2 regions of the Paenibacillus sp. FSL W8-0187 genome follow, and region 2 is predicted to be linked to the other one. Evidence: predicted binding sites of a transcription regulator. Region 2 holds the regulator's gene; the other holds the start of a gene.

Region 1 (3,415 bases), 940 kb from region 2:
AGATCATCAATGGTCGTCTGTATGTGCCATTCAAAACGATCAGCGAATATATGGGTGTTCAAGGACAATGGAATCCTTCCTTGAAAACACTCAGCATGACACCAAAGAAACAGAATGATATTACCATTAAATCGGTTGCGCTGAAGAAGAAGATTCAAGGCGTGGATGCCGTTGTGAATTATCCTGTAATCAGTGGACTCGATAATGCAGAGGTCCAAGCTGAAATCAACAAAGTTTTGAAAGAAAATGCTTCCGGCGTAATCACAGGTGCTGAAGGGAATGCTGAAGAATTCCCTCCTTCGGAATCCAATCTCTCCTACGAATTCAGTGGTGACTTTGTGGTTCATTACAACCAGAACGATATCCTGAGCATTACGACGTATGATTATTCTTATACCGGCGGCGCCCATGGGATGACCTTCCGTAAAAGCTTCACCTTCTCCTTGAAGGATGGCAAGCAAATGAAGCTGGGCGATTTCATCAACATGCAGGGCAAGAATAAACAGAAGCTGAACAACCTTGTGCTGAACACGATGAAAAAAGAAGGGGGCTACCTCGGCGGATTTGAGGGCGTGCCTGCGGATGCTGATTTTTATGTGAAGGATAATGCTGCGATGCTGTACTTCCAGCTTTATGAGTACACCGCGTATGCCTATGGATTCCCGGAATTTGAGCTGAACCTGAAAGAGTGGAAGTAAGAATATACGGTAAGCGGTTTGTGTAAACTGCAATCATTTATTTTCATACTATAGCTTGTCTAGAAACATTATGTTGTCCTGATGTAACGCTGTGCTGGAACCATTGGCGGAAAATCCCTTGATCACGAAGGAGTGGAGCGCATACTCCCGCTTCCTATGATCAGGGGATTTTCGCGTTTATCGAGAGGCTTGCCTCGATGACAATTTGCATGTTTTGTACATTTTGCACACTGCTTCTGCACGGTGCGTGGCTTTCCTTTATTCCCCTCCTTTCAAGGTAAGGCAGGCCTTTTAGGAGGGGCGCCTTACCGTCTTTAGGTTTTATTGAAAAAGTTGTCCCCTCCAGTGAGAGTATCCCCGGAGGAGCAACGCGTTCGCCTTTGAAATCGGGAAACAACCTATCCATTCATTCCAGTTTCCTGATTTCAACAGCGACCGAAGGGGATACTCTCACTCTCCCGAATTGAAGTTTTCAATAAATCCCCTTCAGAGAATAAGAAAGGGCAGGCACCAGATAACGGCGCCTGCCCTTTACTTCATTTCTTTTATAAGCCTTGCGGCGGTGTATTCTCTAATACTTGATCGATCAGGCCATATTCTTTGGCTTCGTCGGCCGTCATGAAGTAGTCGCGATCGGTATCCTTCTCGATGCGCTCCAGCGGTTGGCCAGTGCGATCAGACAGGATGCGGTTCAGCTTGTCACGCATTTTGAGAATGCGGCGAGCACGGATCTCAATATCCGTAGCTTGACCCTGTGCGCCGCCGAGCGGCTGGTGAATCATAATCTCGCTGTTAGGCAGACCGTAACGTTTGCCTTTAGCGCCTGCGTTGAGCAGGAATGCACCCATAGAAGCAGCCATGCCGACACAGATCGTCGAAACGTCCGGCTTAATGAACTGCATCGTATCGAATATCGCCATACCTGCGGTAATGGAACCGCCAGGACTGTTGATGTAAAGATGAATATCCTTCTCAGGATCCTCAGCCGACAAGAACAGCATTTGGGCAATGATGGAATTGGCGACCACGTCATTTACGTCGGAGCCGAGGAAGATAATGCGGTCTTTCAGCAATCTGGAATAGATGTCGTACGCCCGCTCACCGCGGTTGCTTTGTTCAACGACCATAGGTATAAAACTCACGTGGAAAACCTCCTCTTAAGTACCTCATATAAATACTGTTACCGTATTACCCACATGATAAACAATTTAAATCAAAAAGTCAAAGATAGTCAAACTATTGGGTAAAAAAAAGAGCCGTCATGGGCACTTTAGGGTAATCAGTATAGAGAATAAAGATAAAATGGCGCGCCCGCGAGGAATCGAACCTCGATCTCAGGCTCCGGAGGCCTACGTCATATCCATTGGACCACGGGCGCATAAGAAAAATGTCTATCGACGTACATTCAAAGAAGACAGACCGCGTTTAGCGGTAGTTTTTCTTGCGATATCAGGAAGCTGACTCCGCGAAGTTTATACTTTCTGATATCTAAAAAATTAGCAACGAAGTTGATTATACCGCATCTATTTCAAAAATACAATAGCAGACAAAACTTTGTTCCTATTATATAGACAAGCCTGTAGTTGGTCATAATGAATAAGAATGCTTGGGGTAGAGAAATATACTTTCGGACACTTGCAACCGGCAGGATTATTGGTTAGAATAAGGGTGGGACTTAAAAAGTTCAACTGGGACATTTTACGACCAGGTAGAGGAGAGCCGAGACGAAGTTTGCAGGAGTGGAATGCATGCGTAACCTATTAGAAATACAAGAGCAGCTTCTGCCGGATCTGATGGAAATTCTTAAACGAAGATATTCCATCCTTCATCAGATCAAGCTGTCCGGAATTGTTGGCCGAAGAACATTGGCTTCATCACTCTCGATGACCGAGCGTGTCCTCAGAGCAGAGACTGATCTTCTGAAAGCGCAGGGGCTAATCGAGATTGAAACGCTTGGCATGCGGATCAGCAGCTCAGGGATATGCTTGCTGGAGGAACTCGAACCGGTTATGAATGAGTTATTCGGACTGGTTGAACTGGAAGAGAAGATTCGTCAGGCTTACGGGCTTCGTAAAGTGGTCATTATTCCCGGTGACAGTGAGTTATCTCCGGAAGTCAAACGCGAGCTTGGCCGTGCCGGAGCAAGAACGCTGCTAAGCTTTGTAAAGGATGGAGATACGATCGCCGTAACAGGCGGCTCCACGCTCGCCGAAGTAGCAGAGCAGATGTCCTCTTTACCTGGTGGCGAACCGCTGACAAGCACTTGGTTTGTGCCTGCCCGGGGCGGTCTCGGGGAGAGTGTCGAGATTCAAGCGAACACCATTGCCTCCAAGATGGCAAAGCGTGTGGGGGCTGAGTACCGATTACTTCATGTACCAGATCTGCTAGGCGAAGATGCCTACCAGTCTTTGGTGCAAGATCAGCATATCCAGGAAATTGTGGATGTGATCAGGCGCTGCCGAGTCATTATTCACGGCATCGGAGATGCCATGGAAATGGCAAGAAGGCGGAAGCTGGATGAAAACTCTATTCAGAACTTGCAGGCAGATGGCGCGATTGCGGAATCCTTTGGCTACTACTTTAGTGAAGATGGTGAAGTTGTCCACAAAATGCTTACCCTTGGGCTTCGGCTTGAGGATATTATGCAGACAGAGACGATCATCGGCATTGCTGGAGGGCAAGGCAAGGGCAAGGCGATTCACGCGGTGCTAAAATTC
Region 2 (3,415 bases):
ATGGTCCATTTTTGCGGGATTACCCTTTCCATGAACGATACGGTACGGGGCCAAATGAAGACACTGGCTCGTGAAGTTAAAAAAAACGGCGGAACCGTTGTGTTCGATTGCAATTATCGTCCCACTTTATGGGGGGCGGACCGCTACGAGTTTGCCAAGCCGCACTATGAGGAAATGCTGTCTTTAGCGGATATCGTTTTTATGAATGAGAAAGATGCCATCTATATCCTTGGCATGGAGACGACCCGGGAGGATCAGAGCGAACAGCTGCAGGAGTTGATCCCGAAGGTGGCAGCGAAGTATAATATTACGGTTGCGTCGGGTACCCACCGCAAGATCAACGGGGATAACACTCATTCCCTGCAAGGCTATCTCTACACGGATGGAGCGTTTCACTTTTCCAAAACCTTGACGTTTTCCGTCCATGACCGTATCGGCGCAGGTGATGCCTACGCCAGTGGGGTGATTCACGGGATCTCGGAGGGATATGAACCGAATCGGACGGTTGATTTTGCCGCAGCTGCGGCGATGCTTGCCCATACCGTAACAGGGGATACGCCGACGGCGAGCGAACGCGAAGTGCTTCAGGCAATGAGTCATCATATGTCTGACGTGGAAAGGTAGGAGGAAGCATGTCGATCACGCGGAAGAACGGTCCGTTATACTTGCAAATCAAGAAGATCATAAAAGATCGGATTCTGCATGGGGAGTATCCACTTGGCTCCCATATTCCTTCCGAGCCGCAGCTGGAACAGGAATTTAACGTTAGCAAAATGACGGTCCGCAATGCGATCCAGGAGTTGTATCAGGAAGGGTATGTAGAGAAGCGGAGCGGGGTAGGAACGATTGTGACCCGGAACACTTCCTTCTCCAAGCTTTCCAAAGGCAAGCTGTTCACCGAGATTCTGGTCGAAGAAGGACACCAGATTCGGAAACGCCACCTGAAGACGGAATGGGTGCTCAATGAGCCGGATAGCGAATTGTTCTTAAAATTCGGAGAGCGGTGCCTGCTTATTGAACGTTTGTATTTACTGGACGGGAGCCCTTTCATTTACTACACCCACTATGTGTCATCCCAAGTGGATATGGGTGAAGAGTTCGGTTCCACCGAACTGCCGTCTCTGTATGACCGCATCGAGGAGAGTCAAATTACGCTGGAGAATTTCCGCGACCGTTTTCTGGCGACCGTGGCAAATGAGGAGATTGCCTCCTTGCTTGAAGTAAGTATAGGCGCGCCGTTACTGAAGCGGCTCAGATCCTCTTATGACGGGACAGGCAGTATCATTGAATACAGCATCGGTTATTACAACACGGAATTACAGCACTACTTGATCAGTTATGACGCTTGAAGATGTAGACGATACAGGAGCACGATATGGAGAAGTGGCCTTGAGACCGGTTTTCACCCGGCATGAAGGCTGCTTCTTTTTTGTTGCCCTTGAAATGAATTGTTCTTGGGAAAGAGGCTATAAGCGGTCAAAGAACTGGGTACAATAAGAATAACTGCTAACCGCGATAAATTGAGAAGAACCCTCTTGGCAAAATGAAAAAATGTGCTATAATGAGATCAAAGTCAAAGAAAGTCAAAGTCAACGAGAGGGTTCGCTGATTTTGATTATGGTTAAAATTAACGTATAAGCAAGGCTCTGTGCGGACGTGTAAGATCACTATCCGTCTTAACGTTTCAAACAGTGGAGGATGAACAGACTAATGCGTAATATCTCTGATATTATCGAACAATACCTGAAGAGCATACTGCAGGAAAGTCCGGAGGGTACCGTTGAAATTCAACGCAACGATCTGGCGGAGCAATTTTCTTGCGTTCCTTCCCAGATCAACTACGTGATCAGTACACGGTTCACGCTGGAGAAGGGCTTTCTTGTCGAGAGCAAGCGCGGCGGGGGCGGGTACATACGCATCCAGCGTATCGAGCTTCCCCAGCATACTGCACTCCAGCAGCATCTTCACCATACCATCGGCAGCATGATTGATCAGACGGTGGCTGAAGGATTGATTTACCAGCTGGAGGAATCCCGGTTTTTAACGAGGCGGGAGGCCAGCCTGATGCGGGCCGCCATTTCGAGGGAGTGCCTGAATGTGAAGCTTCCTTATCGGGATGAGCTGCGTGCAAGGATTATGAAGGCGATGCTTATTTCTTTATTAGGTAAGTGAGTCTGTGTAAGGAGGCATCGGATTATGTTATGCCAAGAATGCGGTAAACGGCCGGCGACACTTCATTTCACCAAAATTGTGAACGGGGAGAAAACGGAGTTTCATTTTTGTGAAACCTGTGCCCGTGAAAAAGGGGAATTGATCCCCGGCACGTCGAATGGTTTTTCTATACACAGTTTGCTGTCAGGTCTTCTGGATCTGGATCCTTCAGGCAAGGGCCAGAGCCCCGGTGCAAAAATGGCTCAGACGCTGCAATGTGAAGAATGCGGTATGACGTATTCCCAGTTCAGCAAGCTTGGCCGGTTCGGCTGCAGCTCGTGTTATAAATATTTCTCGGATCGATTGGATCCATTGTTTAAGCGAGTCCATGGGGGGACTTCCCATGTCGGCAAAGTGCCGAAGCGTACGGGTGGCCGGATTCAGATCAAACGCCAAATCGATGACCTTAAGAAGGAGCTTCAAATTCGGATCGTGCAGGAGGAGTTTGAAACGGCTGCCGAGATACGGGACCAAATCCGTGAGCTGGAGCGAAATATGGCTCAGGGATAAGATTGTAAGATTTTGCACTTTAGTAGGAGGAATGCGTGATGTCTAATCTCCGGTTTACCGATTCGGCGCTGAGCGAGTGGATGCGCGGGAACGGTCAGGATTCCGACATTGTCATCAGCACCCGTGTTAGGGTGGCGCGCAATCTGCAGCATCTTCCTTTCCCGCTGCTGGCAACGGATCAGCAGTCAGGAGAAGTGCTAGAGCGCCTGACGGATGTATTGAAGAATAAGGACGATTTGCAGGAATTCGGGGATTTGCATGTAATTAAATTAAGTGAGATTGATGAGCTGGATAAGAAGGTTCTTGTTGAGAAGCATCTAATCAGTCCCAATCTGGCGAATGAATCCCGAAACGGTGCAGTCATCCTTACTGAAGATGAATCCGTCAGCATTATGATCAATGAAGAGGATCACCTGCGCATCCAGTGTTTATATCCCGGATTTCAGGTTCGTGAGGCATGGGCACGTGCGACGGCGCTGGATGATGTTTTTGAATCCGAGATCGATTATGCGTTTGATGACAAGCGAGGTTATCTTACAAGCTGTCCGACGAATGTCGGCACCGGTCTTCGCGCATCCGTCATGATGCATTTGCCCGCTCTTGTTATGACACAGCAGATTAACCGGATTCTCTCGGCTGTATCGCAGGTAGGCTTGACGGTAAGAGGGATTTACGGTGAAGGCAGTGAAGCGTT

Evidence for each region. Region 2 encodes CtsR, which represses protease genes until heat stress. Its sites were predicted from a motif close to ATGGTCAATAAAGGTCAAACA; they were not measured.
Region 1: a site for CtsR is predicted at 1,916-1,936, ahead of clpP (ATP-dependent Clp endopeptidase proteolytic subunit ClpP). Genes of this name have one in related genera too.

Annotation. Positions count from the first base shown of each region.
Region 1 is NZ_CP150206.1:227,371-230,785, forward strand. Features, by position in the region: gene MKY48_RS01120 (DUF4163 domain-containing protein) at 1-698, shown strand, start outside; gene MKY48_RS01125 (hypothetical protein) at 859-1,104, opposite strand; gene clpP (ATP-dependent Clp endopeptidase proteolytic subunit ClpP) at 1,244-1,840, opposite strand; tRNA gene MKY48_RS01135 (tRNA-Arg) at 2,002-2,076, opposite strand; gene MKY48_RS01140 (sugar-binding domain-containing protein) at 2,447-3,415, shown strand, end outside.
Region 2 is NZ_CP150206.1:6,689,414-6,692,828, reverse strand. Features, by position in the region: gene MKY48_RS30485 (sugar kinase) at 1-624, shown strand, start outside; gene MKY48_RS30480 (GntR family transcriptional regulator) at 633-1,349, shown strand; gene MKY48_RS30475 (CtsR family transcriptional regulator) at 1,711-2,172, shown strand; gene MKY48_RS30470 (UvrB/UvrC motif-containing protein) at 2,197-2,721, shown strand; gene MKY48_RS30465 (protein arginine kinase) at 2,760-3,415, shown strand, end outside.